DNA from 3 places in the Sinorhizobium sp. 7-81 genome. Region 2 is predicted to be linked to each of the others. Evidence: predicted binding sites of a transcription regulator. Region 2 holds the regulator's gene; each other region holds the start of a gene.
What was found. The regulator LexA, encoded in region 2, represses DNA repair genes until DNA is damaged. The targets are predictions, from matches to a motif close to TGTTCNNNNTGTGTTCNG.

Region 1 (10,533 bases), on a different contig from region 2:
AGCCGATGCATGAATTGCCGCATTTGATCGTGCCCTTCAAACGCAAGGTGTATGAGGAAGTCGTTGCCGCCTTCTCCCATCTGGTGCGTTGAGGAATGGGCGATTTTCCGCCCGCGTTTCTCCGCTGATCCTGCTGCCGGAACCTTCTTTCCGCCTGCGGGCGGCGGCCAGGCGAGGCCCAGTTCGACCGGTAAAGAAAAGGCGCCGCGCGCCTTTGAAAGGCGCGCGGCGCTCGCGTCGGAGAAAGATCAACGCTTACTCGGCTTCGTTGGCGGGGGCGGCGTTGAGCTGCCCGTACTTCTCCTCGCCGATCGCGTCGAGCAGCTGAAGCTGCGACTCGAGGAAGTTGATATGGCCTTCCTCGTCTGCGAGCAGTTCCTCGAAGAGCTTCATCGAGACATAGTCGCCGGCCGCGTGACAGACATCGCGGGAATTCTTGTAGGCCTTGCGCGCATCATACTCGCCGGCGAGGTCGGCCTTCAGCACTTCCTTGACGTTCTGCCCGATCCGCAGCGGCGCGACCGTCTGCAGGTTTGGATGGCCCTCAAGGAAGATGATGCGGTCGATGAGCTTGTCGGCATGGTGCATTTCCTCGATGGATTCCTCACGCTCTTTTTTTGCAAGCAGCGTGTAACCCCAGTCTTCGAGGAGGCGGTAATGCAGCCAATACTGGTTGACGGCACCGAGTTCGAGAAAGAGCGCTTCGTTAAGCTGCTCGATGACCTTTTTGTCGCCTTTCAAGATCCGCCCTCCGGTTTTCCTCGTGGAATTGTTTTAGGCGGATCATGAAATCAAATATCTCGGCTTCCGTCGAGTCGCGACGGGCGTGATATTCCTCGGTGGTGCGGATGATGATGTCGACGACGTTCGGGAAGCAGCCGCAGCAACGGCCGCGCTTTTCCATCGCGTGATAGACTTTTGCCGGAACGATCAGCTGCCAACAGTCTTCGTCGAGGAGGCTGATGATCGTATCTTCGATCTCTTTTTCAGTGATGAAATTGCAGCTGCAAACCAGCATCTCGTCTTGCCTATCAAACGCAACGCCCTGATTTCTCGCATAAAGCAAAAGAGGATATTTGCCGTCAAGAAAAAACTCCTCCCCGTAAAGTTGAAGGGCATATTAGACTGGTTCTAAACTTGACAAGAATCATCGTATTTTCATTACATTAGCCGATTCTAAGGAGGCGATTTTTCTTCCAGAACTTGCAATTTCGGGCCAGCCGCCTGCGACATTTTTACACAGGAGTGATCGGTACGGCGCAAACCTGCCGGAAACCGAGAAGATACCGAGACGGCCTCGTCGAAGCTCAGTGAAAGTTGCGCCCTTTCGGCATGACATCGGCCACGTCGTTTGTCGCTTCCACGTGCTGATTTGGGCGGGCGGGCAAGGCCAGGCGCAATTGTTTAAGCGCTTTCTTTTCGCGGGCGTCGGCCGTCTGCCGCAAGGCCTCGTCCGTACGGTCGTTGGCTCCGAAACGCCGTGCTTCCTTGCGCAAGAGGCCGAGCATGGGCGTTATGTCCTCGACATGCTCCGCGACCACATGGATGACACCGCTTTCGTTCTGTAAGCGACCACGGACCTTCACAAGCCGCGAGCCCATGACCTGCGCCCGGTATTTCTCGAACATTCTTTCCCAGACGATGATGTTGGCGACGCCGGTCTCGTCCTCGATCGTCATGAAGATGACGCCCTTGGCAGAACCCGGACGCTGGCGAACGAGCACAAGGCCGGCGACAGTGACCCTTCGTCCTGTTGCGGTCTGAGCCAGATCGCGATTGGGAACTATGCCCATTCGCGAGAAATCGCCCCGCATGAAGGAAACAGGGTGAGCTTTCAGCGAAAGCGTCAGGTAGCGGTAGTCGTTGATGACATGCTCCCCGGGAAGCATGTCGGGCAGAGTGACCGCGGGTTCGGCCCGCAGATCCGCAGAACCCTCGCCATCGAAAAGCGGCAAGCGCTCGACCGCCGACGCCTCATCCAGGGCCTTCACGGCCCAGAGAGCTCCGCGCCGGTCGAGGCCGATGGAGCGGAAGGCGTCCGCATCCGCGAGGCGCTCCAGAACGGAGCGGGTAAGCCCGGAGCGTATCCAGAGATCGTGGATGGAGCGGTATCCCCTACCCCGGCGCGCAACGAGCGCATCCATATCCTTTTGCCTTAGCCCCTTGACCAGCCTGAAACCGAGCCGGACCGCCTTTTGCGTCTTGATCACATTCTTCATTTCGGCATGACGCGGATGGAGCGCCTTCCTGTCGAACGGGCCGCCACCCTCGAGCAGAGCGTCCCAGCTCGAGTGATTGATGTCGACCGGCAGCACCTTGACCCCGTGTTCGCGGGCATCGCGCACGAGCTGTGCGGGTGCATAGAAGCCCATCGGCTGCGAATTCAGGAGTGCCGCGCAGAAGATATCCGGATAATAGGCCTTGAACCAGGACGAGGCATAAACGAGGGAGGCGAAGGAGGCGGCATGGCTTTCGGGAAAGCCGTATTCGCCGAAGCCTTCGATCTGCTTGAAGCAGCGCTCGGCAAAATCCTTCTCGTAACCATTCCTGACCATGCCATCGATCATTTTCTGCTTGAACGTATGGATGGTGCCGGTCCGCTTGAAGGTCGCCATGGCGCGGCGCAGGAGATCGGCTTCACTGGGTGAAAAACCGGCGGCCGTGATCGCGATCTGCATCGCCTGCTCCTGAAACAAGGGCACGCCGAGCGTCCTTTCCAGGACCGCCTTCAATTCCGGTTTCGGATATTCGACCGGCTCCTGTCTTTCCCGCTGTGCCTCGCGTCGTTTCAGATAGGGATGCACCATGTTGCCCTGGATAGGGCCCGGGCGAACGATCGCGACCTCGATCACCAGATCATACATTTCGCGCGGCTGGAGGCGGGGCAGCATGCTCATCTGCGCGCGGCTTTCGATCTGGAAGACGCCGATCGTATCGGCCCGGCAGATCATGTCGTAAACGCGGTCCTGATGATCCTCGTAGATTTCGGCGAGCGTTTTCGGCTCTCCGTAATGCCCCTCCAGCAGCTTGAAGGCCTTGGCGAGGCAGGTCAGCATGCCGAGTGCCAACACGTCGACCTTGAGGATCTTCAGCTGGTCGAGATCGTCCTTGTCCCATTCGATCATGTAACGATCGGGCATGGCCGTGTTCATGATCGGCACCACCTCGTCGAGCCTGTCGCGGGTGATCACGAAGCCGCCGACATGCTGCGACAGGTGCCGCGGAAAGTTCATGAGCAGGCTGGCATAGCCAAGAACGCGCTTGGTGAGCGGCTCCGACGCATCGAGACCCGCACCCTTCGCCTGCTCCTCCGTGAAGGGCGAGGTTCCCCAGCCCCAGATCGAACTGACGAGAGCGGACTGGACATCCTCCGAAAGACCGAACGCCTTGGCGACTTCGCGCCCGGCGGAGCGCGACCTATAGCTGATGACCGCGGCAGTCAGACCGGCATGCTCCCTGCCGTAGGTTCTATAGATATATTGGATAACCTCTTCGCGACGCTCGTGCTCGAAGTCGACATCGATATCGGGCGGCTCGTCGCGATCGCGCGACAGGAACCGGTCGAACAGGAGCGTGAACTTCTGCGGGTCGACCTCGGTGATGCCGAGACAGAAACAGACCGACGAATTGGCCGCGGACCCCCGCCCCTGACAAAGAATTTTCTCGCTGCGGGCAAACTTCACAAGCTTATGGACGGTCAGAAAATAAGGCTCGTATTTCTTGTCGTTGATGAGTTCCAGCTCGTATTCGATCTGCCGCTTCACCTTTTCCGGCACGCCGGCGGGATAACGTTCTTCCGCGCCTTCGTCGACAAGCCGCCTCAAGGTTTGCGCCGGCGTCTCGCCTTTAGTGTTTTCGTCCGGATATTGATGGCTGAGTTCGTCGAGATTGAAGGCGAGTTGCTTGAAGAACTTGCGCGCATTGTCGATCGCCTCGGGATAATCGCTGAAGAGCCGGGCCATTTCCTTCGGTCCCTTCAGGTGCCTCTCGGCATTCTTCTGAAGAAGGAAGCCGGCGCTCTCGATCGTCACATGTTCCCGAATGGCGGTGACGACATCCGCCAGCGGCCTGTACTGCGGATCGTGATAGAGGGCGTCATTGGTGGCCAGAAGCCGGACACCGCTCTTCCGGGCGAGCGTGGCAAGAACGGCGAAATCATGCCGGTCGAAGCCGTCGTAACGCGGCGTCATTCCGAGATAGAGCCTGTTGCCCGCATGCTGCTGCAATTTCTCCAGGAGCGCTTCTATAGTTTCGGGCGCCGGCCGCCCCTCGCCTTGCATGACGATGAGCAAAAGATCCTCCTGCCACTCCAAAAGATCCGCGAGATAAAGCGTGCAGTCACCCTTCTTCGAGCGCAGGTTTCCGGTGCTGAGCAGGCGGCACAGATGCCCCCACCCCCTCCGGTTTCTCGGATAGGCAAGGATATCCGGCGTGCCGTCGGCAAAAACCAGGCGGGCGCCCGGCTGGAAAGGATAGCCCTCCACCTTTGCCTTGGCATGGGCCCGGACGACCCCCGCGACGCTGTTGCGATCGGCGATGCCGAGGCCGGCAAGCCCGACCTTCTTGGCGAAGACGATCATTTCCTCCGCCGGCGCGGCTCCTTCGAGAAAGGAGAAATTCGTGCGTGCGCCAAGCTCGTAGAAGACAGGATCCGCACTCATGCGAAAACTCCGTGCATGAACCAACGGGGCGAGGAGGTCTCCCGTCCGTAAAGGCCCTCGCGGAACAGCCAGAAACGGCGGCCTTCCTGATCCTCGACCCGGAAGTAATCGCGCGTGGGATGGTCCTCTCCATCGATCCACCATTCGGCGGCGATCCGCTCCGGCCCCTCGGCGCGGGCGACGCGATACTGGGTCTTGCGCCAGTTGAAGCTGCGCGGCGCGCCCTCAGGCACTTCGGCCGTCGCTTCGACAAGTTCAGGATGCGTGAAAATCCGGAGCGGGCGGTTTTCGGAACAGGCTCTTTCATCGACCGGTCGAGGTTCCATGATCGCCGCGACATCCGTCAAGGGAGCAAATCCGCCGGAGCGTTCCGGCAGATGGCTTTCGGCAAGGGTCGCAAACGTCAGGCAATCCGGCCCGAAGCGCGCACATAGCTTGTCGGCGAAGGCGGCCAGCGGCTGGCTTTCATCGGGAATTCCGGAAAAATCCTCTTGGGCAGGATCGAGCCTTTCGCTTCTAAGGACCGAAAGCCGGAGGATCTCGAAACCATATCCGGCATCAAGGTCATCATGAACCGCCTGCAATCGCTCGCGAAAGAGAGCCGCGATCCGATCGGCATCGTTCAAGGGGACGGCTGCATGCGCCTGAACGCGGAATACCCGGCCATCGACACGAATGAGGAGAAGCTCAAACAGCCGCCCGCCTTCGCCATGTCGCTCCAGGGAGAGGCGGACATCGTTGGAAAGATGGCGTGCCAGTTCAAGAATGTGCTCTTCTTCCTGAAGCGGCTCGGCAAGCCGACGTTCGGCGGAAAAACTCGGCACGGGGAGACGAGGTGAGAGAGGCTCGTCCTCGTGGCCTCTCGCCTGATCGAGCCGCAGGAGAAGAGAAGGGCCGAAGCGGCGGGCCAGAGGCGCGCGCGGCGCCTGAAGAAGATCACCGACTTGCTTCAGTCCGACGCGCTCGAGCAGGGCGGTGGTTTCCGGCGGCAGGCGCAGCGCGGCGACCGGCAAGGGCGCGAGGACCCTTTCGGCATCCTCGGGCCGGATGACGGCAGCATCGCCATAGCGGGCAACCGCCCAGGAAAGACCGGCAGAGGAGGAGATCACCGCCCGCGCCTCGATGCCGAGCAGGAAGAGGCGCGAAAGCACGTCGTCGACAAGCGCCTTCTCGCCACCGTGAAGATGGGCGCAGCCGGTGATGTCGAGGAACAAGCCATCCGTTCCATCGAGCGCGACCAGCGGCGTATAGCGATCGCACCAGTCGGCAAGCCCCTCCAGAAAGGCCCGATCCGCCGCCGGGTCATCAATGATCACGTCGAGCGACGGGCACATGGCGCGGGCCTCCGCCGCCCCCTGGCCCCGCTTCATACCCACCCGCTCGGCAAGCGTGTCGAGCGCGACGAGCCGCATGGCATTGTCGATCTTGGCGGCAAAAACGACGGGCGGATGATCAGGACGCCCGTGCGAAAGCCAGGAGGCGCCCCATCGAATCCGCGCCACTCGATCGGCCGACAGATGCGGAAAATGGATCGACAGAATTCGCTGGTTGCCCGTCTGCCGGAGGAGCGACGGACTGGTGCTGCTCGATGGGGTAGAAGCGGCGGTCATAGGCATTCCATTCCAGAAAGATATCAGCAGAAGCGTAAGCCCTGCTTTTTTCGACAAGGACGTGAAAGGCTGGATGGCCGATGCTGCCGCAAAGCATCGAACCGTCCGGAAGCGGTCGCTCGCCCGCAAATGCCGGTTTGATCTGAAGCCGGAAGAAGGCGCTGCTTGCCTCCTCCTCGCCCGCCTGCCGGAAGACGAGAAGAGGCACTCCGCCCGTCCTGGCCCTTACATGCAGGCGCCTGCTCTCGCTCAAGGCGAGACAGTCGGGATTGCCGCGGATTTCCAGAATGACGGCCGCAAAGACCGGCACCGAAAGAGCCGCTTCGGCAATCCAGAGCGCATCCTTGACCGTGCGTACCGAAACGAACAGGAAACGCTCGATGTCGAGCCCATAGGACTTGAGGCCCGGTGCGTATGGAAGCCCGGCCTCGCGAGAGGCAAGGGTCTGGCTGATCCACAGGATCGGCGCGAGATGCCCCTTCTCCTTCTTCATTCGCTGACAAAGCACCGCAAGCGCCGTCACGAAGCCGGCGGCAGCACCCGCATCGCGCGTTTCGGCATTGCGGATTTCCGTCATGCCTTCGAGCGGCAGTCCGCCGTCGAGCACGTCATCAAGCTCAGGGACGCCAAGGGGCAGGACCTTGTTGCGGGGCGCCTCCCCCCTCTTGCGGCGGAAACCGGCAGGATCGGCCGCCTTGGCTGCACGCACGATTCCCGGCAGCCGGCGGTTTTCAATCTGCGCTATGGTTTCGCGGAGGGAAAGAACGGTTTCCCGCTGCACGGCTTTCTCGGCCATGACGGTCGGCTCCACCAGATGTTCATGTTATGTTCTTATGGATTCCAGAGCCTGTCGCAAGAGTCAACAACCAAGTTTGAGAATTTATTCCTGATCCCTGCCTGAACCGAATTCAACACTCGAAAAACAAAGGCGAAATCGTTATATGAGGGCAACAAGGAGTGCCCATGGCCCGCATTGACCAAACCGATGATTGGCGGGAACGCCACGCACCGACGCTTAGCACATTCGAACTGCTTGCGCTTGAAGCTTATAGCCATCTGCCGGAGGAATTCCGCAAGCTGACGACCGACCTCGTTATCGAAGTCGCCGATTTTCCGAGCGACGACGTCTTCGAAGACATGGCGCTTGAAACGCCTTTCGACCTGCTTGGGCTGTTCGAAGGCCGCGGAATCGGCGAACGCTTCACTATGGAGACCGGCCAGTTTCCGAACCGGATCACGCTCTATCGCCGTCCGATTCTCGACTATTGGGCGGAAAACGAGGAAACGCTGGGCGACATCATCACCCATGTGCTGATCCACGAGATCGGCCACCATTTCGGCCTTTCCGACGACGACATGGAGCGGATCGAGGCAAGCGTGGAACACGTGGGCGGTTAGAGCCAACGGTTTTCTGCTGCCCATCATCCGGCCTGCCGACCACCTTCTCCCCGCATGCGGGGAGAAGGTGCTGATGGAGCATTATAGCTTGATCCGCCTGTTGCCTTAAGCACGCTAATCTTCGAGCTTGCGTGCCTCCGACACGAGCATAATCGGAACCCCGTCGCGTATCGGATAAGCGAGGCGCGCCTTTTCGGAAATCAGCTCCTGCGCTTCGGCGTGATAGCTCAGCCGCCCCTTCGTCAGCGGGCAGACGAGCAGTTCGAGGAGTTTCGGATCGACCTTGCTGGCATTGATATCCATGCTTTGCCACTTACTGCAGGATGTTGTCGAGGTCGCCGAAATTGCGGGCAAGCACGATCTCGGTGATCGCGATCAGCGTTTCGGCGCGCGTCTTGAGGTCGGGGGCTTCGAGCAGCGCCTGCTTTTCCGCCGGGCCGTAGGGCGACATCATCGCCATGGAATTGACGAGCGTGCGGTTGCTCGCCCGTTCCACGCTTTCCCAATCCGCTTCCAGCTTGTTGGCATCGAGATAGGCCCTGAAGGCGGCAAGCAGCGCCTCGCGGTCGACAAGGCTCTCGTCGTCCGGGTTTTCGAGGTCGGTTGCGAAGGGACCGATGCGGAAGCGGCGGTAGCCGCGACAACCGGCGACCTCGGCGAAGAGCCGATAGCGGCAGACGCCGGTGAGCGATGTGATGTAGCGCCCGTCGCCCGTTTCCGCGAAGGACGTGATCCGCCCGATGCAGCCGACCTGACAGAGCGCCGGCACGGGCGACGAGTCGATATCGTTCCGCCCCTCGGAGAAGGAAGGCTGGACAATGCCGATCAGGCGATTGCCGGCGAGCGCGTCATCGAACATCGCAAGATAGCGCGGTTCGAAAATATTGAGTGGGAGCTGCGCGCCAGGAAGCAGGAGGGCGCCCGTCAGCGGAAATACCGGAATAATCTCCGGCAAGTCCTTAGGACCGAGATAGCGCGCATTTCCGACATGCATTCCGTTGGACCTTGCAGATACCGGCTTGCCGCGCCAGGCGCGGGCCACCGCTCAAGAAATGGTGCGTCCCTCGAAAATCTCAAGGGAGAAACACACGGATCCTGCTGCAGTCTTGCCGCTTAAGAGAAAAGAATCGATGAAAGCTTGCGCCGCGCGGCGACCGTCGCCGGATCCTTGGATCCCCAGACTTCGAAGAAGCCGAGAAGTTCGCGCCGTGCGCCATCGTCTTCGAAGCTGCGGTCGCGCTTCATGATCAACAGCAGGTGTTCGGCCGCGGCGTCCCGGTCGCCTTCGACATTGCGGATCTTGGCAAGCTTCAGCCGCGCCGCGTGGTCATCCGGATTGAGCGCCAGCTGATGCTCGAGCGCCGTCGGGTCGCCGAGCTTGCGTGCCTCTTCGATCTGGTCGAGCTTCTTCGACACGGCGCCGACGGCCGCGTCCTTTGCGAGCTCCTCCGGCAGTTCCGAAAGCGCCTGGCGCGCCTCGGCAAGCTGTCCGAGCGCGATCATGCATTCGACCATGCCGGCAATGGCGGTGGCATTTTCCGGCTCCGCCTGCAGCACGGCGCCATAGAGGCCGGCCGCGTTTTCCGCCTCACCGGCATCGAGCAGTGCCTTGGCATCGGTAAGGGCGGCTTCGATCTCGGCCTTGCCGTCGCTCACGGCCGGCCCGGCGATGCGGTCGATGAACTGCCGGATCTGGCTTTCGGGAACGGCGCCCATGAAGCCGTCGACCGGGCGTCCGCCGACAAAGGCAATGACGGCGGGGATCGACTGGATGCCGAGTTGGCCGGCGACCGAAGGATGGTCGTCGATGTTCATCTTGACGAGTTTCACCCGGCCGGCAGCCTCAGTCACGACCTTTTCGATCACCGGGGTCAGCTGCTTGCAGGGACCGCACCAGGGAGCCCAGAAGTCGACGAGAACCGGCTGCTGGCGCGAAGCTTCGAGCACGTCACGGGAGAAGGTAGCGGTGGTCGTCTCCTTGATCAGATCGCCCGCGGCTGCCGCTTTCGGCGCCGGCTGGCCGCCGAACGAAGCCGAAGCCGTCATCTGGTTGCCGAAGGATCCGGCATAGGGATTGTCGCTACCGCTCATTCTTCTCTCCTCGCGGACTTGTCGCCCGACTTCATGCATTCGCGCCAAAGATCGTATGTCAGGTCGTCACTTTCAAGACAAGCGGCTCATGTCCGGTTGCTTCCATGAAGCGCAGCATGTCCTTCGACGCGATCGAGGTCGTCTGGTCATTCGAAAGCGGATGGCAATTGATCGTGTCGAACCCCATCAGTGCTTCGTCGAGAATGATCTTCACATGGCCGCCGGTGTCGTTGATCGCCCCGAAGGCGGTCACTGCGCCGGGGATGACGCCCAGATATTCCATCAGCTTTTCCGGCTTACCGAAGGAGACCTTGCTCGCCGCGCCGATGATCTGATGGACGGTCTTCAGGTCCACCGTCGCGTGCTCCTCGACGGTCAGCAGGAAATAATTGTCCTTCTTATCCTTCACGAACAGGTTCTTTGTATGTCCGCCGGGAATTTCATCGCGCAGCGCCACTGATTCGGAGACGGTGAAAACCGGTGCGTGCCGCTTCGTCCTGTGTTCGATACCAAGCTCGTCGAGAAAGCGGAACAGGTCTTCCGCGGTTTTCGGCTGCGCCTCGCTCATGCTCCAGATCCTTCCTGCCGTGGCGATTTTTCGCCCTGCTTTACGAAGAAGAGGCGCGCTCCGCAATCTCAAGCGCGGCGGTGAGCAAAGGAAAACGCGGCATTTCCGGGCTTTTGGCATGGTGCCGAAAAAATTCTTCGCATTTGCGTCATTTCCCTGTTGCATTTGAAAAAGGCTTAGGCCATATAGCGCCCGTCGCCGCAAG
Region 2 (10,533 bases):
GGCAGCGCGAGCGGATGGTCGGCAGCAGTTTTCCGGGCGCGTGCGTGAGCACGAGAAAAAGCGACCGGCGCGGCGGTTCCTCGAGTATCTTGAGGATGGCGTTGGCCGCATTGCGGTTGAGATCGTCCGCCGGGTCGATGATGACGATGCGCCAGTTCCCCGTGCCGGACGTCTGGCCGAAGAATTTTCCGGCGCGCCGCACCTCATCCACGGTGATTGCCCCTTTGGCCCTGCCCGTTTTCTCGTCCACCGGGCGGGTGAGATGAAGCAGGTTATGCGATGCCCCGGATGCGAGCTGACGTGTGACGATGGAGGCGGGATCCGGATCGGCGAGCTGATCGGGTGCTGTCGTCGGCTCTGGGTGGTTCAAGATATGGTTCGCGAAGCGGAAGGCAAGCGTCGCCTTGCCGATGCCTTCCGGTCCTTCGATGAGGATCGCATGGTGCGCTTTGCCGGACTTGTAGCTCTGGGCAAGAAAAGCTTCAGCCTGAAGATGGCCAAAGAGCTTCGCGTTTTCCGCCGGGGCCACAGCCCCCTCCAGCACACCAGGACGCTCCGTCGTCATGATGCAGCTTCCGCGTTTGACGACTGCGGCTCGTCACCGTCTGCTAGCAATGCGTCCATGATCTCCCGGACCTCGGCGGCGACGACGTCCGGCGGCCGTGCTGCATCGACGACACGACAGCGCCGAGGGTCGGCTTCCGCGATATCGAGGAAGGCCTCGCGTCGCTTCTCGTGCGTTTCCAGCTGTTCCTTCTCGAAACGGTCGGGATTGCCATCGGCGGCGCGATGGCGCGCGCGTTCAAGCCCAAGCGCGGCAGGCAGGTCGAAGATGATCGTTCGGTCCGGGATCACGCCGTTGACGGCCACGCGCTCGAGTGTCTCCACGAAGGCCGGTTCGAGATTGCCGGTGATGCCCTGGTAAACGCGCGAGGAATCCATGAAACGATCGCAGAGGACGATGGTACCCTTCTGAAGCGCCGGCCGGATCACTTCTTCGACGTGGTCGCTGCGCGCAGCCGCGAAGAGAATTGCCTCCATGCGAATGCCGAAAGACTCAGCCGCCCCCGAGAGCAGCACGTGGCGCACTGCCTCCGCGCCGACAGAGCCGCCAGGCTCTCGCGTGGTCAGCACATCGTAGCCACGCGCGCGCAGCGAATCGGCCAGCAGGCGCATCTGGGTCGACTTGCCGGCCCCTTCCCCGCCCTCAAACGTTACGAACAAACCCTTCGTCAGCGACATGCGTTCCCAAATCGGCCGCCTGCATGTTTCCTCAAATCGTAGCCGATTAAAGGATAAAAACATGCAGCAATTCAACGTGCTACAGCGCGCTTTGCGCGTCTGACAAGACGCGCGGCGCTGTAGCTATCGGCCCTGTTTAGCCGATTGGTTCGCCAGAAGAAACGGGCGCGTGCGCATTTGTTACAGCCAGAAGAAGAGAAGCTCCTGGAGCGCATCGAGCGCGCGGCTGGTAAGCGTGCCTACCTCGACCGCGCTGCCGGTCCTCACCGGCACTTCCCGCAACAATCGCTCGCCGTTCCAAAGTTTGACGACGCCGACTTCCTGACCAGCCGCGACCGGTGCCGTCAGCGGCCATTTGTAAACGATGCGCGCTGTTAGCCGTTCAGGATTGTTCACCGGGAGCAGGACATCGATCGGCCCGCCCGCGACAAGAGGGACGCGCGATGTCGCGCCACCATAGACGCTTGCTTCGCCGATGGCCTCCCCATCGGCGAAGATGCGCCGTTTCTCGAAGGCGGTCATCGCCCAATCGAGCACCCTGCGGCTTTCGTCCGTGCGCTCCTTGTCGCTTTCGAGCCCACCCATGGCCAGATAGACGCGGCGGTCTCCGCGCTGCATCGACGCGGCAAGCGAAAAGCCGAAACCCTCCGCGAACCCCGTCGCCAGCCCGTCGACGCCGACATTGGCGGCAATCAGCGGATTGCGATTGCGCTGGCGGATCTTGTTCCATTCGAATTCGGCCTGGGAATAGAGCCGATAGAAATCCGGGTGAGCCTCGCGCAGATGCCGCGCCAGCGTCACCAGCTCCCGCATCGTCACCTTGTTCGCAGGATGAGGAAGACCGGTGGCGTTGTTGAAAGAGGCAATGGGCATGCCGAGTTCGCGCGCCCGCGCCGTCATACGCTCGGCAAAAGCAGCTTCGCTGCCGTTCATGCCTTCCGCGAGGATGATACAGGCATCGTTCGCAAGTTGCACGATTGCGCCTTGAATAAGGTCCGCAACGCGGATCCTCGACTTGATTGCGGCAAACATCGTCGAGGTGCCGGACGGTGCTCCTCCGGTCCGCCAGGCGTGCTCGGAGACCTCGTAGGTCGTCTCAGGGCTCAGTTCGCCCTTGTCCAACGCCTCGAAGACCACCTCCATCGCCATCAGCTTGGCAAGCGATGCCGGCGGCACGGGCTCGTCTTCGCCGCGAGCGAAGAGCACTGTGCCGGTCTCCCCATCGACGAGATAGATTTGTTTCGCCTTGGTGTCGAACGCGGGCGCCTGGGCGACCGCATTTGTCGAGACGGTCGCCGCAAGAAGGGCCACGACCGCGAGCAACTTTATGCGCATGAGAAACTCCGGCTTCATCATGGGCATAGCAGCGCGAACAAAGCTGTTCAACCGAAGCTAGCGCTAAACACCGTCCCTGTTCTGGCGCTTTGCATAGGCGATGATGGAATCGGCCGTGAGCGGGTTCGAATCGACCATAATTGCCTCGAAGGGCGACGCCTTATCGCTGACGCGCACTTCGACATAGGCGGCGGCATAAGCCATATTTCCGTCGGGCATCGGGATCAACTCCGGCCGCACGGCGGGGATCGGCCCGATCTCCGGGAGCGTGACAAATTCGCCGAGAGATTGCGGCATGGCGGCTTGCGCCGCCGGCTCGGCGAGCGCGGTCATCGGAACGCCCGTATCCAGCGTCGCGTTGCGAGGGACCGGCACGCTGGCGAGGTCCGGCACCTGGTTGCGGAACGGCTCGTTCGACGCAACCATGACACCTGTCGCGATCTGTCCTTCCGGCATCACGCCGGGACTACGGTCACCCTTCTTGACGTAGGAGGCCATCAGATAGGGCATATCGTTGCCCTCGAGCGGCGCGCGGCCGACATATTGCACGCGCACCTTGGCACTGCCCTTGCGCTTGATGTCCAGCATGTCGGCTGTCTTCGAGGAGACATCGATGATGCGGCCGTACTCGTATGGGCCCCGATCGTTCACGCGAACGATGACCGATGTGCCATTTTCCATATTGGTGACGCGCGCATAGCTGGGCAGCGGGAAAGTCGGGTGCGCGGCGGACAGATGATACTTGTCGTAGACTTCGCCGTTCGCCGTCAGCCGCCCGTGAAAGGCGGAACCGTACCAGGACGCGACGCCTAACTTGTTGTAGCCGAAATCCTCCTTCGGCTGATACCACTTGCCCTTGACCTGATAAGCCTTTCCGACCTGGTAACGCCCACCACCCTTCGGGATGTTTGTCCCGGTCGCGACCCGCGGGCTGGCTTTGACGCCATAGACCGACTCGGCAAAGTATTCCTTGCTCCGCGCCTTGCTTGTCTTGACACTCGAAGCCAATCCGCAGGCGGCAAGCGTCGCGCAAAGCAACGGAACCGCAGCAACACGTAATCCCCTCGAAAGAAGTGCTGCATCTCTTCTAAAAATCATCTGTCCCCAATATCGTTCGCAAAGCCGTATTTCGAAAACATTCCGCTCTAGCCCCCGCGGAAAGCTCGGCGTCTCGAAACGAGACAGTCGATTAATCATGTCAGCAAGACGGCAAAATTGCGAACAGGGAGCCTGAAGCGCGGCAAAAATCTTCCGCTATGGTTTACAAATCGTATAAACCCGGGCGCGAGCCTCTCTCGTGCAGCCTAGGTCTCCTCCCGGGAGACCGGAATTTTCCCGAGCGCCGGGCACGTTAAAACTTGCAAAGACTGCGAGATTTGCCGTTCAACCCAGCGCCAAGGCTGGTGTAGCCGTCTCGTCGGCTGTGAAGGCCGAGTGCCTGCGACTTCCGACCGCAGACCACGCCAAGCGGGGGGCCGGCCGAATTGCCGTGCAGCCTCTTTTCATATTCGTGGCTCCGCTACGGACAATTTGCATAGGGCGGCGGGCCGTGCTGGATCGCGCGGTTCTGAAGCTGGAGACGATAATCGGCGAGCACCTTGTTGGTCTCGACATAGGTGGGGTCGGTCACGTTGCCCCAGAGATAGAAGATCGACGCGTCGCTCGGCGTCAGCGTGGCGCTCGGATCGCCCTGAACCCCCTTCCACGTTGCCTGCGTCACGGGCGTGGCGAAGAGCGAGGGATCGATCACCATCTGCTGTGTCCAGAACCAGCCCTGGCGCACGCATAGCGTCGGCGCGACATGCCAACCCCAGTTCACGAAGCAGTTGGGATTGTTTTTGGTGGCGACGTGCAAGCTCCCCTGTATCCACACCTTGCGCGGCTTGCGTCCCATATTGATCATCAGCCGGCACATCTCGTGCGCGCGGCCCCAGCAGCCGTCATCGGGATAGAGAAAAGGGATGCAGGGCGCTGGCACCGTGAGTGGCGGGCAAGACTTCGCGCTCATCGCATCGAAGATCTGCTGGGCGGTCGCTTTCGAAACGCAGCGAAACCACCACCAGGGCCAGAACGGCCAGCGCCAGATCCAGTCGAGCAGACGCTTCCACCACGGCCGTTCGAACGGCAGCGAATCAGGTTTGGGCCAAGGCGGCAGCGGCGCGTCATCGGGGCCGGGCGTATAGGCGCGAATATCAATGATGTTGTGCGCATCATCCTCGGTGATGATAAGCAGCTGCCCCGAGTCGAGCGCGGCGCGCAGCAACGGCTCGAGCGTCGCGAAATCGGGATTGTCGCGCCTCAGGGCGTGGCGGGCGTGCGATCTTTCGAGCATGACCTCATAGCCCTGGTCGCTCGGAAGCATGCTCATCGGGCGCGTCACGCGCGGGATCAGCAGCCGTGTGATTGCCGCGCTGTTAGGATCGATCTCCAGATAGACCGGCGCCTTGCGCCTCGCGAGCCCGTCAAGCACTTGGACGAAGCCGCTCGATCGGGCATCGCTCGCGTCAAGCCGGGCGCGGCGCCCGCCTTCGAGCACGACCCAAAGCCCCTCGCGCAGCAGCTCGGCAGTGGGCCGGTCAAGCGGAGGATCGAAATCAATGCGGGTCGAAACAATCGCATTGGGATTTGGCATGGCACACCCCCCGGATGCGCCAGAATATCAGAGCGCTACGCGCCTGTCCTTGCGTAGAATTTATGGCAAACTGAACAACTTTTAGCTCTATTATGGCCATCCCTTCCAATGATCGCAAATGCGACCCGCCTGCTCGCCTCAGCGAAACTCATCGGCATCACGCTGGACCTCTAATCGCAGGTCATGCAGGGCATGCAAGCGAACGCCGCCGAGCACGTTGACGCGGCGATCAAAGCTGCTAAAAAGCCAGCCGTCGAGTGATTGGGTAGCAAGCGGTAGCAGCTGCCGTTTTCAGGAAACCAACAATTGTTGGATTTTCAATCGACTGGAGGAGTGGCCGAGCGGTTTAAGGCACCGGTCTTGAAAACCGGCGTGCGTGAAAGCGTACCGTGGGTTCGAATCCCACCTCCTCCGCCAGCTGTCGCCGATTGCCGTCTATAGGTCGATACCGCCGCCGATCACCGCATTCTAGAGAACCGCCGATTCTACGCTAAACGCGATATGTCTTGGAGACTAGTTCAGCGCAATCAGGCAGCTTACGACCCCAAAAATGGATCGGACCTGTCGGCGCAGTCCGTTGGGGGTATCGTGCGACTAAGCAGGAACGTATGTCAGCCTAATCGTGTCCTCGCCAACGGGATCGGCGGAAACAAGGCGGAGCGGCGGCCGTGGGCCGGCAAAGAATGGCTTGCCGCGGCCAAGCACGATGGGTTGGAAGTAGAGTCGGTACTCATCGATAAGACCAAGGTCGGTTAGGCTTCGTGCCAGGTCTGGTCCGGAAACGGCAATCTCTCCAACGAGCCGAGCCTTCAGACTACGTATCACCGCCTCGATGTTATCATCGACAAGTGTGGCGTTGGGGCCGACTGACTTCAACGAGCGCGATACGACCCACTTCGGTTGGCGCCGCCACGCCGCCGCGAACTCGTGTTGCTCCTCACTCCATTCAGGACGGTCTTCGTCCCAGTAACGCATGGTCTCGTACATGCGACGGCCGTACACACTGCCGGTCAGGTCGCGCACGTGCTCTATCCAGTGACGAAAGAGCGCGGGACCTGTCCGCAGTTCCAGGTGGTCGACGTAACCGTCCAAGGACTGGTTCATTCCGAAGACAAGCTTTGCCATGGCTGCTAAATCTCCACCCCAAGGCCTTCACGATAGTACGAGCAGCGTGATGCGGAAAGTGAAGTCGGGCGCAAACTGCGCGCCGCGTCGTCGGTCTGATGAATAACCGCGCCCCGTTTACCACCGAGTGCTGCCATTCGCTCGTAGGTCTATCCAGGAGAGTGATGGAGGGTTATGGCCTCGATGAGCGAGTTCATCGGACTTGTGCGGCAGTACGCATCGAGCTCGCGACAGGTTCGCTCGTCGAGATCTAATATCCGGCCAACTTGATATCCACGAGCTCGTGCCGCCGCAGTGGGACTGATCTTCCACTCCGACGTCTCGATTCCCGTAGCGAGCCAAATCCTGATCCAGGAAATAACAGCAGCCACGCGCGCGAGTTCCGGGGCTCTCACCAGGCTCGTGGAGATAGAGCACGGCATCGACTAGCGATGTCCCGCCCCCTGGCGATCCGAGGGGCTCCGGTCGTTACGGCTAAGCGACGGTCGTCGTGGCGGTGTCGACGACCTCAAAGTCGTGGGTGATCGTGGCCGTCTTGGCGAGCATCGCCGACGCCGAGCAATATTTCTCGATGGACAGCGCAATGGCTCGCTCGACCTTGTTCGCCGCCAGGCTGCGCCCCTTGACCACGAAGTGGAGATGAATGCGAGTGAACACTTTCGGATCCTGCGCAGCACGCTCCGCGTCGATCTCGACGACGCAGTCCTCGATCGCCTCGCGGCCCTTTTCGAGGATGTGAACGACATCGTAGGCCGAGCAACCCCCAGTGCCGATCAGCACCATCTCCATCGGGCTCGGGCCAGGTGTTTTTCCCTCCGTCCCGAATGCTGTCCCAAGCACAACCTTGTGCCCACTCCCGGACTCGCCAAGAAACGTCCGGCCTTCAACCCATTTGATGCGTGCCTTCATGAGATTCACCTATTACCACCACGTACCATCATAGTCCTGCAGACGTTCATGATCTGCAACATTCGACGTCCCTGGCGCAAAGTCGCGAAAATTCACGGAATTTTAGGTACTTGCGGAACACATATGGAACAGATAGTGTCTGTTCTTGATTTGTTTCGCGACTCTGGAGTGACGCGCCATGCTAACCCGCAAGCAACAGGAATTGCTTCTGTTCATTCACGAACGGATGAAGGAATCCGGGGTGCCGCCGTCCTTCGACGAGATGAAAGATGCACTGGACCTCGCCTCCAAGTCAGGCATCCATCGGTTAATCACCGCGCTTGAAGAACGCGGTTTCATTCGCCGCCTTCCTAACCGGGCGCGAGCACTCGAAGTCATCAAGCTGCCTGAAGCCTATGCGACGAGTGCGCAGCCTCGGCGTGGCTTCTCGCCAAGCGTGATCGAAGGTAGCCTGGGTAAGCCACCCGCGGCGCCTGCGGCCACTGCGAAGTCGGCGCCACCGAGTGATTCTGCAACGGTGTCGGTGCCGGTCATGGGACGAATCGCAGCCGGTGTTCCGATTTCCGCGATCCAGAACAACACGCATGATATTTCGGTACCGGTCGAGATGATCGGCAACGGCGAACATTACGCGCTTGAGATCAAGGGCGACTCGATGATCGAAGCGGGTATCTTCGACGGCGACACCGTGATCATTCGCAACACAAGCACAGCCAATCCCGGCGACATCATCGTGGCACTCGTCGACGATGAAGAGGCAACGCTCAAGCGGTTCCGCAGGAAGGGCGCATCGATTGCGCTCGAGGCCGCCAACCCGGCTTATGAGACGCGGATTTTCGGACCGGACCGCGTCAAGATCCAGGGCAAACTCGTCGGGCTCATTCGCCGTTATCACTAGTTGAGGACAGCCAGTCGCTTGGCGACCGCTCTGCCTGCGCCATCACGTCAATCGCCCGATGCGCGGCATGGCGACCCCGGAAAGCATTGCAGAGGGAATTGCCACGCTTCGCCGTCGGGCCGACGGGCAGACACATTGCCGTAGAGACCGACGTGTCGGCGGCGACAGTAAGCCGGGCGCTCAGGCGAGTGGGTCTTGCGCGGCTGAAGGATATCAGCCGGCCGAGCCGATGCGCCGCTACGAACGCGAAAAGCCCGGCGAGATGATCCACATCGACATTAAGACGCTCAGGCGCTTCGATCGCGTCGGCCACCGGATCACCGGTGACCGCACTCGCCAATCGGCAGGCTCGGCATGACCGAGGGCAACCTCTTGAGGCGCCACACCTAGCCGACCCGGCGGGTGGCGTCCGTCGTCGCTACGGTGCGTGTCGTTCCGGCTGCACCACCGAACCAGGCAGCGAGGGCGCCTACAACAAGCGATAGGAAGCCCAGGAGCGCTCCACTGGAAACGACGGTGGCGGCCGTGTCGGCGGCTTCGGTCGCCTGCTGCTTGGCGCGTTCCACCGAAGCCTTGTAGCTTTCCTCGTACTCTTGAACCTGGGTGCGCGCTTGGTCCACCGGAATGCTCTGAGCCCTCGCGATGGCGTCGGCAGCGCGATTTCGGGCTTCTTCCGCAGTCGCTTCGTCGCCAGTGACGGCCGCACGCACGGCGGCAACTGCAGCATCGCGAAGAGCTGCGGGATCGTTGCCCCCGGTCGCGCTTCTGATCTGCCGTTCGATATCGGCCATTGGATCGACGGATGTCGCGACGGCAGGTGCCGCGGCAGTCGTGGCTATGGCGGCAGTCCTTCCAACGCCCCCGATGATGCCACTCAAACCGCTGAAGGCGCCGCCGACCACAGCGCCGACCGAGGTCGTCAGCAGATAGAGAACGACCAGTGTCGTGACGGCCCAACTGGTCAGTCCATGGTAACTTCCTGTCACCCTGCTGGGACGGCCTGAAACCCTGCTTGCGACATATCCGCCGACGAACGCCGCGACGATGCCCGAGATAACGAACCAGAGACCTCCTGCAATCGAAAACGTACTCGCGTTCGGATTGTCGGCGGTTGTCGGATCAATTACCGCGGCTCCAATTCCAACGCCCAAGAGGTTCAGTAGAAACTGCACCGCAAGCGCGAGCGCCACGCCGGCAAATACCGCTCCCCAAGAAATTTGGTTAACGGCGGCGCTCGCCGAAAGATCGGAGACGTAATCGGTCTCACGGGCGTGGTGAACGGCGACAGGTTCGCTCATTGACATATTCCTCCCGGATGCTCACGCGCTTCCCGCTCAAACCGTGGATGCTCGAAACTGTTCCCCGGGACAACCAATGATCCCCGACGGAGGCATGCGAGGCGCGTTACCGCCTGAGCGGGCGAAATAGCAAACTCAAATATGCCTGCGTCATCCGCCCACTTCTTGATGTGCTTGAATGAAGGGCGCCGGCGCTTTCAACCATCCGTCCACGTGCGATGTTCGACTTCGGCGACAAGCGGGCTGCATCGAGATCGCACCCTTTTGCCTCAGCGACGTTGCCGGTGTCGGTCCTGATTTCGTCGAACAATTCGCACACCTTCACCGATTCCCGATCACTGCAGCCGGTTGCTCAAGACCATGTAAACGAGGTTATCGCCCCTTGCACGCCGCCAGCGGCAGGTGACGGATCGCGGCCCGATATGGTGGATGGCTCATATCCTACGATCACGAACGTCTCGGCGCCGGGATGAGATCTTTGACACCGGTCGTTTCGGGATGCTTCGAGCCATGCTCGCAAGCGACGGGAAGAATTCCTTCCCGTCCGCCTCCACCTCTTTCGAAAGCGCGCGCCTTGCAAGGTGCGCCATCGCCCGCATCAATTGGGGCGGCGCCGCCAGCAAATTGTTGACATTGAGCAATGGCGAAAGCGGGAACAGACTGCCACACCTGCCCGCAAGTGGCAGATGACGCGATTTCGCGCGGAAAATTGTGCAATCAAGTGGATGATGTGGCTTTGGAGGCCTCGCCCGGAATTGAACCGGGGTACAAGGATTTGCAGTCCTCTGCGTCACCACTCCGCCACGAGGCCTCTCACGCTCGATCGATCAAGCGATGGCCGGCGTTTAGAACGAATCTATGAGGAGCGCAAGGGGGAATGGTTCGAAAATGGCGGGACGACGCGAGGTCGTCCACGTTCTCCCCAGCGGTCCCAACCGCGGTCTCGCCCGGAGCGATTTCGGCTCTGCCGACAGTTTTGCATGTCTACAATGCTACCGGGCAGCCACGCCCCCCCCGACAAAGCATCGCGACAACCGCACGCGAGCATTCGCTGTCGAATTGGCGTAGCTGCGCCCTCAGGCAATCGGGTTTCG
Region 3 (10,533 bases), on a different contig from region 2:
TCGCGGGCTGCAATTCGAGTATTGCCTGCTGACCCTCGGCGCCAGTCACAACCGTGCGGCCTCGCCGCAGGCGTGGGCGAAGGGCGAGGTGCTTTCGATCGATTCGGGCGGCAACTATCACGGCTATATCGGTGACCTTTGCCGCATGGGCGTGCTCGGCGAGCCTGATTCTGAGCTCGAGGACCTGTTAGCTGAAGTCGATTCGATTCAACAGGCGGCCTTCACCAGAACCAAGGCCGGGGTTGCAGGCCGCGAAATGATTGCGGCGGCGGAAGAGGTTTTGAAAAGCTCGCCTTCGGCCGCCTTTACCGACTTCTTCTGCCACGGCATGGGTCTCATCAGCCACGAAGCACCATTCCTGATGACCAACCATCCGGTCGCCTATGAAGGCGTGGACGCGGATCGCCCCCTGGAGGCAGGCATGGTCATTTCCGTCGAGACGACGATGCTTCACCCGAAGCGCGGTTTCATCAAGCTCGAGGACACGCTCGCCATCACTAAGGACGGGTATGAGATGTTCGGCAACAGAGGGCGCGGCTGGAACCCCGGGGCGGTATAGCGGGCGGCGAATTCCTGCCGAAAGACGGAGCCCGGCGCACGATCGTGTGCCGGGCTCGCAGTCTATTTATTGTGGTAGATCTCGGTGCCGAGAACCTTTAAGGCACTCCCGCATGAAGGCGGCAAGGTTGTCCAGCCCTTTGCCGATACCATCGTGCCGTCGACATAAGCCTCGGTGGGGGAGAGGTCGATATAGGTGCCACCTGCCGGCGTGACTTCCGGCTCGCAGGCGTCGAGAGCGCCGACCTTCTTGCCACCACAACGCCCTCGACGGCGATCAGAATTTGTACGCCGTGGCAGATCGTGAAGATCGGCTTCTGCTCTTCGTGGAAGTGCCGCACGATTGCCTGCACGCGTTTGTCGGTGCGGATGTATTCGCGGCCTTTAAAATTGGAAGGAGATTTCAATGCCACGGGCTGGCGGCGGTCTGAACTCCGATCAAAAATTCAGCCGGACCATCATAGGGCAGTGATCTGAAATAGCCAGGACCTGGTCTTTCCCGTTCGGGGTGCCGGCTTTGTTGCCGCCAAGGTTTCCAATGCTCAGATGCTCGGCCGGGCCGTTGCTGTTGATCCCCGGGCCGACAAGGATGTGGTCAAGCCCCACTGGATTGCGGCATCCGAGATAGTTGTCCGAGGCGAGCAGCTGCGTCTCCGGCGTGGTCAGATCGCGGATGTCGGCCTGGGCGCAGAGTGCCTGTCCGGCATCGCTGATCTGGCAGTGCTCGTCGAGAACCTTGAGATTGGCGGCCGCTGGCTGACCGTCGGCGATTTCTTCTATGAGCGACCGGGACAGCACGCCCGCCGGCCGCTGCGTCGAGGTTCCGCTCGCGTCGGTCCTGGCCGGTCGCTGGTCGCGCAGCTCATGCCACAGGTTGCGGTTGAAATCGCCTAGCAGAACAATCTTGGCTCCATCGGCCGCCGCGCGTTCAACCCAACTTTCGAGCGGATCGATCTGTTGCTGCAGGATCGTGCAGTCTTTGCCCGATCCCTCGAGGTTTCCGCCGTCGAAGGGCGACACACAACTCGACTTGAGGTGGACATCCATGATGCGAAGCAGTTTCCCGTCAATTTTGAGCGTGGCCGCAAGACCCGGCCGCGGCCGCTTGTCGTCGGGATTCGCGGGCAGGCTGAGCGCATCCTCGATGGCGCAGGACACCGTTTCGCCCAGCGTTTTCTTCCAGGCGATGACCAGGCGCTGCACCTTGTAACCCGTCACGGGGCAGAAATCGTAGTTAACACCGCCATTCGGCAGTACTTCCCTGACTGACTGCTCGCCGCTGACCTCTTGGAAGGCGATGATGTCTGCAGGAAGGGACCGTGAGATGAAATTCGCGATTTGCTCCTGCCGCTTTCGGTAGGCATCGAGATTGACGCGAACCGCGCCGCCGGCGAAGTAAACGCTGCAGACCGGAAAGCGGGTCACGTCCCAGCCCTCGACCTTGAAGGCGTCGATGTCCCATCCCGGCTTGAAACCCGCCTCCTGGGACGGCTTGAATTTGCCAGTCGCGGGATCTTCGACATAGTTCTTCGAACATTCGCCGATCCAGTGCTTGGCGGTCTCCAGGTCCATGTGCCAGCCGAGGTTCCAGGTGGCGATGGCAATCTGGCTCGCCAGGGCCTCGGCGGATCCGAGCAGAACAAAAAGGCATGCTGCCAGATACCGGATCACGACGTCTCCCTCGCCTCAAAGTTGATCGAAGGGAGTGAATTACAATTTGCTAATCTGCGCAAGAGTTCTTGAGGGCCTGGCCGCGATATTCGCACTCGCCAGGATCGCGTGATAGCCGCTTAGACTACCCCTCAGAGGTAGTTCGGTTCAGCCTGGCTGGAGGCCTGCTCTCGACCCGTTTCACGACCGGCAGATGGCGGTGCTGACACGCGATCTTACGCATGGCTTGGCTCAACGGACTTGTGCCTGAGGACGAAATCCTCCGTCCGTTGCCAGCGGGAACTTCCGGATCAAACGCCACTCGAATGATCCAGCCCAGCCGATGCTGGCGGTCTAAAGCGCTAGCCGCAACTGCGGCGCCACTCCAGAGGTCTGCCGTTCCAGCGATGACAGCGTGACGCCGAGCAGGCGTATGCCTTTGCGCGGCGGAAAGATCGCCGCGAGAAGCAGGCCGACCACCTCCTCGAGGTCGCCGATCGTTTGCAGAGGTGCCGTAACCGTCTTGCTGCGGGTGATCTGGGTGAAATCGGCATATTTGACCTTGAGCGTGACGGTCTTGGCGCCGATTTCATTGGCCCCGCAGTAAGCCCACACCTTCTCCATCAACGGCTGAAGACCGTCGCGCGCCGGTTCGTAGGAGTGAATGTCCTCAGAGAACGTGTCTTCCGCGCCAACGGATCTCCGCACCCGGTCCGGTTTGACCTGGCGATTGTCGATGCCGCGGGCGATCCCATAGAAATATGGCCCCGATTTCCCGAAATGTTCGACCAGAAACTCGAGCGTCTTCTCCTTGAGGTCGGCGCCTGTCTCGATCCCCAGCCGATGCATCCTTTCGGCCGTCGCCGGCCCAACGCCGTGGAATTTCTTGACGGGGAGGGCCTCGACGAAGGCCGGCCCGTTCTTCGGCGTAATGACAGCCTGACCATTGGGTTTGTTGAGGTCGGATGCCATCTTGGCGAGGAACTTGTTGTAGGAAATCCCGGCCGACGCATTGAGGCCCGTCGTCGCTTTGATTTTAGCGCGGATTTCCGCGGCGATCTCGGTGGCGATCTCCATGCCCTTCAAGTTTTCGGTGACGTCGAGATAGGCCTCGTCGAGCGAGAGTGGCTCGATCATCGGCGTGTATTCGGCGAAGATCGCGCGGATCTGCAACGAGACGGCCTTGTAGACATCAAAGCGCGGTCTGACGAAGATGAGGTCGGGGCACTTCCGTTGGGCGGTCACCGAAGGCATCGCCGAATGAACGCCGAACTTGCGTGCCTCGTAGCTGGCGGCCGCCACCACGCCGCGGGCCGCAGGATAGCCGACGGCAACCGGCAGGCCCCGCAGCTCGGGATTGTCGCGCTGCTCGACCGATGCATAAAAGGCATCCATGTCTATGTGAACGATCTTGCGCGGTCGCTCGCTGCCTTCGTCGTTTGTCATCGCCTAGCTTCCATCAGGTCCCTCAACCAAACATGGGAAGTGCGCGCCGCATTTGTCACCCTCCGGCGTCTGCATGCGCTCGCAGCCCATTGCCATGCGTCGGCGGATCACAGCGAAGGTCATGTTGGCGCCAAACGCTTTCACTAACAGCTTGCGCTCAAACGCGCAGTGGCGATGACATGGCCGACAGATGAATTCAATGATCCGCTCACGATGATCCCTCAGTCTCGGACCCAGATCGTTCACAGGTCCCCCTCCCGCCATGAGAAAAAATTCCTATACCTGGCATCGGATTGAATCTCTTGAACGAATTTCTTCGACGGGCACTTTCGCTCAACTTCCGCGCGCCACATGCGCATTGACTCATTTTCGCTTTGAGAACAAATACAGAACATGTTCCTACTTCTCAAGCCGAAAACGGGTTGCCGTAAAGGAGATCATGACCGCCGTCGCCACTTCGAACGCAGTCCTCGACGAGTTACGCGAGAAAATCGCCAGCCTAGAAGGGGGCAGCCTGCGCCAGCCAAGCGTTCTGCCCTTCGGGGTCAGCGAGATCGATTCGCAGCTGCCGAGAGGTGGGCTCGCCTATGGCGCGCTACACGAAGTGGCCGGCGGTGGAAACGGCGCGATCGATGGCGCCGCGGCGGCACTCTTCATCGGGGGCATCGCGGCCCGCACGACCGGCAAGGTGGTCTGGTGCCTGACGCGCTTCGATCTTTTTTTTCCGGCGCTCGCCCAGGTCGGGCTTCATCCCGATCGCGTCATCTTTGTCGAGTGCGACAAGGAAGACACGGTGCTCGCAAGCTTCGAGGAGGCGCTGCGCTATGGCGGCCTTGGCGCGGTCGTCGCCGAACTGGTGCGCCTGCCGATGACCGCCTCGCGCCGGCTGCAGCTTGCGGCGGAAAAATCCGGGACGTTGGGCCTGGTGATCCGCCGCTGGCGGCGCCAAACGGAAGCTTCGGACTTCGGCATGCCGACGGCTGCGGCAACCCGTTGGCGGATATCGGTGCTGCCGTCGGAGCCGCTTCCCGTACCGGGCGTTAGCCGGCCGCGATGGTTGGCGGAACTGATGCGGGTCAGGGCAGGAGAGGGAGGAGAGTTTATCATCGGAGCATGCGATGGCCAGGGTCGTATCTGTCTTTCTTCCGACACTGCCGACCGACAGGATAAGACGAGCCGATCCTTCGCTCTCTCCTGACAAGCCTCTCGTAGTGATCGCCAGGAGCGGGTCGAAGCGATGGGTTGCGGCGGCCGATCGGGCAGCTCTCAAACTCGGGCTTCGCGTCGGCATGCCGGCCGCCAAGGCGCAGGCGCTGGTCCAGGAGCTCGTGGTGATCGATGCCGATCCGGCGGCCGACCTTGCCACATTGGAACGGCTGACGCTCTGGGCCTTGTCGCGATATTCTCCCGTTGTCGCCATGGATCCTCCCGACGGTATCGTCATGGAGACCGAAGGCGCCGATCACCTCCAGGGTGGAGAGGAATTGATGCTGTCCGGCCTCATCAACCGCTTCCGCGGCCGCGGTCTCGCTGCCCATGCGGCGATCGCCGATACCTGGGGTGCGGCGCATGCGCTTGCCCGTACCACCAGCCGTGAGACGGTGATCGTCGGCCGCGGCGAGACCGACAAGGCCGTGAACCCTCTGCCACTCTCGTCGCTGCGACTGCCAGCCGAGACCGTCGCAAGTCTCCGCACGCTCGGCTTCGCCACCGTCGGCGATCTGGCTGCCACACCGCGGGCGCCGCTTACCCTGCGTTTCGGGCCGGAGGTCGGGCGGCATCTCGACCAGATGTACGGCCGCGTCGCCGAGCCGATCGATCCGATCCGGCCGGCGGACCTCGTCGAGGTGAACAAGTCCTTTGCCGAACCGATCGGCGCACCGGAAACCATCGACAAATACGTCAGCCGCCTGGTGCGGCAGCTCTGCCTGGAACTTGAGAAGCGTGGGCTTGGCGTGCGGCGCACCGACCTCATCGTCCACCGCGTCGACAACACCATTCAGTCGCTCCGGGCTGGCACGGCCAAGCCCGTTCGCGACATCGCCTGGCTGACGAAACTCTTCCGCGATCGCATTGAGAGGATCGAGCCCGGCTTCGGCATCGAGAAGCTCAGCCTCGCCGCCACCCTCGCCGAGCCGCTCATCGAAACACAGTCGGCGTCATTGCTGATCGAAGAGCAGGTAACCGACGTGACGCCGCTGATCGATGTACTCGGCAATCGCGGCGGCCAGCGGATTTTCCGTGTCGCGCCGGTGGCAAGCGACGTCCCGGAGCGCAGTGTGCAGCGGATCGCGCCGACGGCCGATGAGGACGGCGCCACCTGGCCGCTCAATTGGCCGAGGCCGCCGCGGCTTCTGGAGCGTCCCGAACCGATAGAAGTGATTGCCCTTTTGCCGGATCATCCGCCGGTCTCGTTTACCTGGCGCGGCAAGCGCCGCCGGGTGAAGCGCGCCGATGGTCCGGAGCGGATCTTCGGGGAGTGGTGGAAACATAGCTCCGAATGGGTCGCGGTCCGCGACTACTTCGTGGTCGAGGATGATACCGGCGAACGCTTCTGGATATTCCGATCGGGCGACGGCGTCGATGCGGAAACCGGTTCGCATAAGTGGTTCATGCATGGGATCTTCGCGTGATGCGCTACGCTGAGCTTCAGGTCACCACGCATTTGTCGTTCCTCAGGGGCGCAAGCTCGGCGGAAGAACTCTTCGCGACTGCAAGGCTGATGGGCATCGAAGCGCTCGGCATCGTTGATCGCAATAGCCTGGCCGGTATCGTCCGGGCGCTGGAGGCGTCGCGCGCCACCGGCCTGCGGCTCGTTGTCGGTTGCCGGCTCGATCTGCAGGATGGCATATCGATCCTCGTCTATCCGACCGATCGCGCCGCCTATTCGCGGCTGACACGACTTCTGACACTCGGCAAGGGCAGGGGAGGGAAGGCGAACTGCATCCTGCATCTTGATGACGTGGCGCTGTACTCGGAGGGCCTGATCGGCGTTCTGGTGCCGGATATGCCGGACGACATCTGCGCCGTGCAGCTCCGGAAAATGGCGGAGGTTTTTGGAGACCGTGCCTATGTTTCTCTCTGTCTTCGCCGCCGTCCGAACGATCAGTTGCGACTGCATGAGCTGTCGAACCTCGCGATAAAGTACCGGATGAAGACAGTGGTCACCAACGACGTTCTGTTTCACGAGCACGGCCGCCGGCAGCTGCAGGACGTCGTCACCTGCATCCGCACCGGCACGACCATCGACGATGTCGGCTTTGAGCGCGAGCGGCACGCGGATCGCTTCCTCAAGCCGCCGGAAGAGATGGCGCGTCTCTTTCCCCGCTACCCCGAAGCCCTGGCAAGGACCACGGAGATCGTCGAGCGCTGCCGGTTCTCGTTGGAAGAGCTGGTTTATCAGTATCCCGAAGAGGCGCTGATCCCGGGCCTGACAGCGCAGCAGTCGCTGGAGCATTGTACCTGGGAGCGCGTGAAGACGCGGTATCCTGAGGGGCTGCCGGCGCATGTCGAGAAGACAATCCGTCATGAGCTCGCTCTCATTGAGACGATGAAATACGCGCCCTACTTCCTGACGGTGTTCTCCATTGTGCGGTTCGCGCGCTCCCAGGGCATTCTCTGTCAGGGCAGGGGATCGGCGGCCAATTCCGCCGTTTGCTATGTGCTCGGCATCACCTCGATCGATCCTGAGACCAACGATCTCCTGTTCGAACGGTTTGTCTCCCAGGAGCGCGACGAGCCGCCGGACATTGATGTCGACTTCGAGCACGAGAGGCGCGAGGAAGTCATCCAGTGGATCTACAAAACCTATGGGCATGACAAGGCGGCGCTCTGCTCGACGGTGACCCGCTATCGCGCCAAGGGGGCAATTCGCGATGTCGGCAAGGCACTTGGTCTGCCGGAGGACCTGATCAAGGCGCTCTCCTCCGGCATCTGGTCCTGGTCGGACGAAGTCGGTGAGCGGCAGGTGCGCGAGTTCGGCCTCAATCCTGACGACCGGCGTCTCTCCTTGACCTTGAAACTTGCCCAGCAACTAATGGGAGCGCCGCGGCATCTGGGCCAACATCCCGGAGGGTTCGTCCTTACCCACGACAGGTTGGATCATCTCGTGCCGATCGAACCGGCTGCGATGGCCAACCGCCAGGTGATCGAATGGGACAAGGACGATGTGGAAGCGCTCAAGATGATGAAGGTCGATGTCTTGGCGCTCGGAATGTTAACATGCATGGCCAAAGCCTTTGCGCTGATTCGCGAGCACAAGCATCAGGATCTCGATCTGGCCACCATCCCGCAGGAGGATCCGGCGACCTATGCGAGGATCCGCAGGGCCGATACGCTCGGCACCTTCCAGATCGAATCCCGCGCGCAGATGTCGATGCTGCCGCGCATGAAGCCGCGGACTTTCTACGACCTCGTCATCCAGGTGGCGATCGTCCGCCCCGGGCCGATCCAGGGCGATATGGTCCATCCCTATCTTCGCCGGCGCGAAGGCAAGGAGAAGGTTGAGTATCCGACGCCAGAGTTGGAGGCAGTCCTCCATAAGACGCTGGGCGTGCCACTGTTTCAGGAAAGCGCCATGAAAGTTGCCATGGTCTGTGCGGGGTTTACCGGCGGCGAAGCCGACCAGCTCCGGAAATCCATGGCGACCTTCAAGTTCACCGGCGGCGTCTCGAGGTTCAAGGACAAGCTTGTCTCGGGGATGGTCCGGAACGGCTATACGCCGGAATTCGCCGAAAAGACATTTTCGCAGCTGGAAGGTTTCGGCTCCTATGGATTTCCCGAAAGCCATGCAGCTCCCTTCGCGCTGATCGCCTATGCCTCCAACTACGTGAAATTCCATTTCCCGGACGTCTTCTGCGCGGCGCTTCTGAACTCACAGCCGATGGGGTTCTATGCTCCCGCGCAAATCGTCGCCGATGCCCGCAAGCACGGCGTCGAGGTCCGTCCGATCTGCATCAACCGATCGCGCTGGGACTGCATGCTCGAGCCGATAGAGGGCACGGACCGGCACGCCGTGCGGCTCGGCATGCGTCTTGTGCGCGGATTGGCGACCACCGATGCGGCGCACGTTGTCGCCGCTCGCGCCGACGAACGCTTCGCATCGGTCGATGACATGTGGCGGCGGTCGGGCGTGCCGGTCGCCTCCCTTGTCGAACTTGCCGAAGCCGATGCCTTCCTGCCGTCATTGCGTCTCGAGCGCCGCGACGCGCTCTGGGCGATCAAGGCGTTGCGCAACGAACCGCTTCCGCTCTTCACCGCGGCCGCGGAACGGGAGGCGCGGGCCATTGCCGAGCAGCAGGAGCCGGCGGTCGAACTGCGGCAGATGACCGACGGCCATAACGTCCTCGAGGACTACAGTCATGCCGGCCTCACGCTCCGGCGACACCCCCTGAGCTTCTTGCGGAACGACCTCACTAAGCGCCGGATCGTCACCTGCGCCGAGGCGATGGCGGCGCGCGATGGGCAATGGCTGATGGCGGCCGGCCTGGTGCTGGTACGCCAGCGCCCAGGGTCGGCGAAGGGCGTGATGTTCATCACCATCGAGGACGAGACCGGCGTCGCCAATATCGTCGTCTGGCCGAAGCTCTTCGAGCGGTCACGCCGAGTCGTGCTCGGCGCCAGCATGATGGCGATCAACGGCAGGATTCAGCGGGAAGGGGAGGTGGTTCACCTCGTCGCCCAGCAGCTCTTCGATCTCTCGGCCGATCTGTCGAGCCTTGCCGAGCGCGACGGAGCGTTCCGGCCGGCGAGTGGCCGCGGCGATGAGTTCGCTCACGGCTCCCCTGGAAGTCCGGATTCCCGCGAAAAGACGCCTCCAGGGGTTCGGCCGAGGGACATGTTCGTGCCGGATCTTCATATCGACAATCTGAAGATCAAGAGCCGGAATTTTCAGTGAGTGGGCAGCTGACTGGTCGTCGCGACAACCATCAACGTGGGCAAGAGCTTTGAGCGCCTGCTCGCCGAAACGAGGTGACGTCAATGCGAGTCGTTCGATCAGTTCGGTTGTCGTCGGCGCTGGACGACGGTAGGCGGCCGCTTGTATTGTGAGCGCCATCGTTGAGCCCTGTACTTGCTCAAGAGCTGGGCTGGCGATCCGGCAAGGCTTGCGGCAACTCATGTTCCTGAGGCAGAGCTTTCGCTACCAAGCCAGGCCTGGCTGTCGAGATGATACGGCGTGCGCTGGCAGCCGATGTGCCTTTTTCATGAGTGGCCGCAGATGCGGGTTTATGGCGTCGGGGAATTCGAAGGGACCCACCGCCGAGCCTGCAAAGCTACGTTCTTGGCGCATAGTTGCCGTGCCCATCAAGGCTGCGATTTCTTGCTGTCGAATCCAAGAAATACTCTCAAGGTGCGAGTAGCACGCCGCTTACGATGAAGGACGGCTTCGCACGCCTCAAGGCAGAAGGCAGGGACATTATCATAGACTGATGCAGTCGAGGTCGCCGGCGCGTGCCGGCGGTCTCATATCCAGAGCCCAGTAAGAGCGCTACTCGGCCCGCCATGCGCCGCCCACCTTGCGTCTTACGGATGCGCAAAGGTTGCACAGCATCTTCAGTCCGATTGCGCCTGATTGCTCAACCCGGAAGCAAAGATCAGCTGCGAGGCTGCAGCAGCGCCAAGAGAACCGTCGACGCAGCCAGGACAGCGGTAAGGGTCAAAGGCCCCCCAGCGCCGTAGTGGTCGACGATATAGCCGCCGAAAACCGCGCCGATACTGATCGCGACCTGAAAAGAGACGACCATCAGGCTGCCCGCCGCCTCCAGAGCGTCGGGTGCCCCGCGGGAAAGATTGGTCGGCAGCACGACCGGCGCCATGCCGAAGGCGAAGCCCCAAAGCGTAACGAGAGCGAACGCGATGCCGATATGAGCGCCCGAAAGC

Region 1: the regulator LexA is predicted to act here: its motif matches at 7,087-7,104, upstream of QN224_RS19165 (metallopeptidase family protein).
Region 3: the regulator LexA is predicted to act here: its motif matches at 4,031-4,048, upstream of QN224_RS25430 (ImuA family protein).

What each region holds. Positions count from the first base shown of each region.
Region 1 covers NZ_JASKLT010000005.1:267,624-278,156, reverse strand. The annotation lists gene QN224_RS19195 (RNA pyrophosphohydrolase) at 1-92, shown strand, start outside; gene bfr (bacterioferritin) at 256-741, opposite strand; gene QN224_RS19185 ((2Fe-2S)-binding protein) at 707-1,018, opposite strand; gene QN224_RS19180 (error-prone DNA polymerase) at 1,308-4,661, opposite strand; gene QN224_RS19175 (DUF6504 family protein) at 4,658-6,163, opposite strand; gene QN224_RS19170 (hypothetical protein) at 6,114-7,067, opposite strand; gene QN224_RS19165 (metallopeptidase family protein) at 7,235-7,669, shown strand; gene QN224_RS19160 (Trm112 family protein) at 7,784-7,972, opposite strand; gene QN224_RS19155 (LON peptidase substrate-binding domain-containing protein) at 7,983-8,663, opposite strand; gene trxA (thioredoxin) at 8,783-9,760, opposite strand; gene QN224_RS19145 (prolyl-tRNA synthetase associated domain-containing protein) at 9,819-10,328, opposite strand.
Region 2 covers NZ_JASKLT010000003.1:159,680-170,212, reverse strand. The annotation lists gene QN224_RS13460 (DNA polymerase III subunit delta') at 1-565, opposite strand, end outside; gene tmk (dTMP kinase) at 562-1,242, opposite strand; gene QN224_RS13450 (D-alanyl-D-alanine carboxypeptidase family protein) at 1,423-2,577, opposite strand; gene QN224_RS13445 (septal ring lytic transglycosylase RlpA family protein) at 2,641-3,675, opposite strand; gene QN224_RS13440 (protein-glutamine glutaminase family protein) at 4,097-5,209, opposite strand; tRNA gene QN224_RS13435 (tRNA-Ser) at 5,537-5,626, shown strand; gene QN224_RS13430 (dihydrofolate reductase family protein) at 5,804-6,334, opposite strand; gene QN224_RS13425 (OsmC family protein) at 6,809-7,243, opposite strand; gene lexA (transcriptional repressor LexA) at 7,422-8,141, shown strand; partial or broken gene QN224_RS13415 (IS481 family transposase) at 8,248-8,484, shown strand; gene QN224_RS13410 (PhnA-like protein) at 8,528-9,439, opposite strand; tRNA gene QN224_RS13405 (tRNA-Cys) at 10,177-10,250, opposite strand.
Region 3 covers NZ_JASKLT010000010.1:14,631-25,163, reverse strand. The annotation lists gene QN224_RS25460 (Xaa-Pro peptidase family protein) at 1-559, shown strand, start outside; partial or broken gene QN224_RS25455 (DJ-1/PfpI family protein) at 622-944, opposite strand; gene QN224_RS25450 (endonuclease/exonuclease/phosphatase family protein) at 997-1,983, opposite strand; partial or broken gene QN224_RS25445 (SOS response-associated peptidase) at 2,405-2,566, shown strand; gene dinB (DNA polymerase IV) at 2,563-3,654, opposite strand; gene QN224_RS25435 (hypothetical protein) at 3,658-3,918, opposite strand; gene QN224_RS25430 (ImuA family protein) at 4,091-4,852, shown strand; gene QN224_RS25425 (DNA polymerase Y family protein) at 4,773-6,287, shown strand; gene QN224_RS25420 (error-prone DNA polymerase) at 6,287-9,550, shown strand; partial or broken gene QN224_RS25415 (transposase) at 9,716-9,925, shown strand; gene QN224_RS25410 (MFS transporter) at 10,248-10,533, opposite strand, start outside.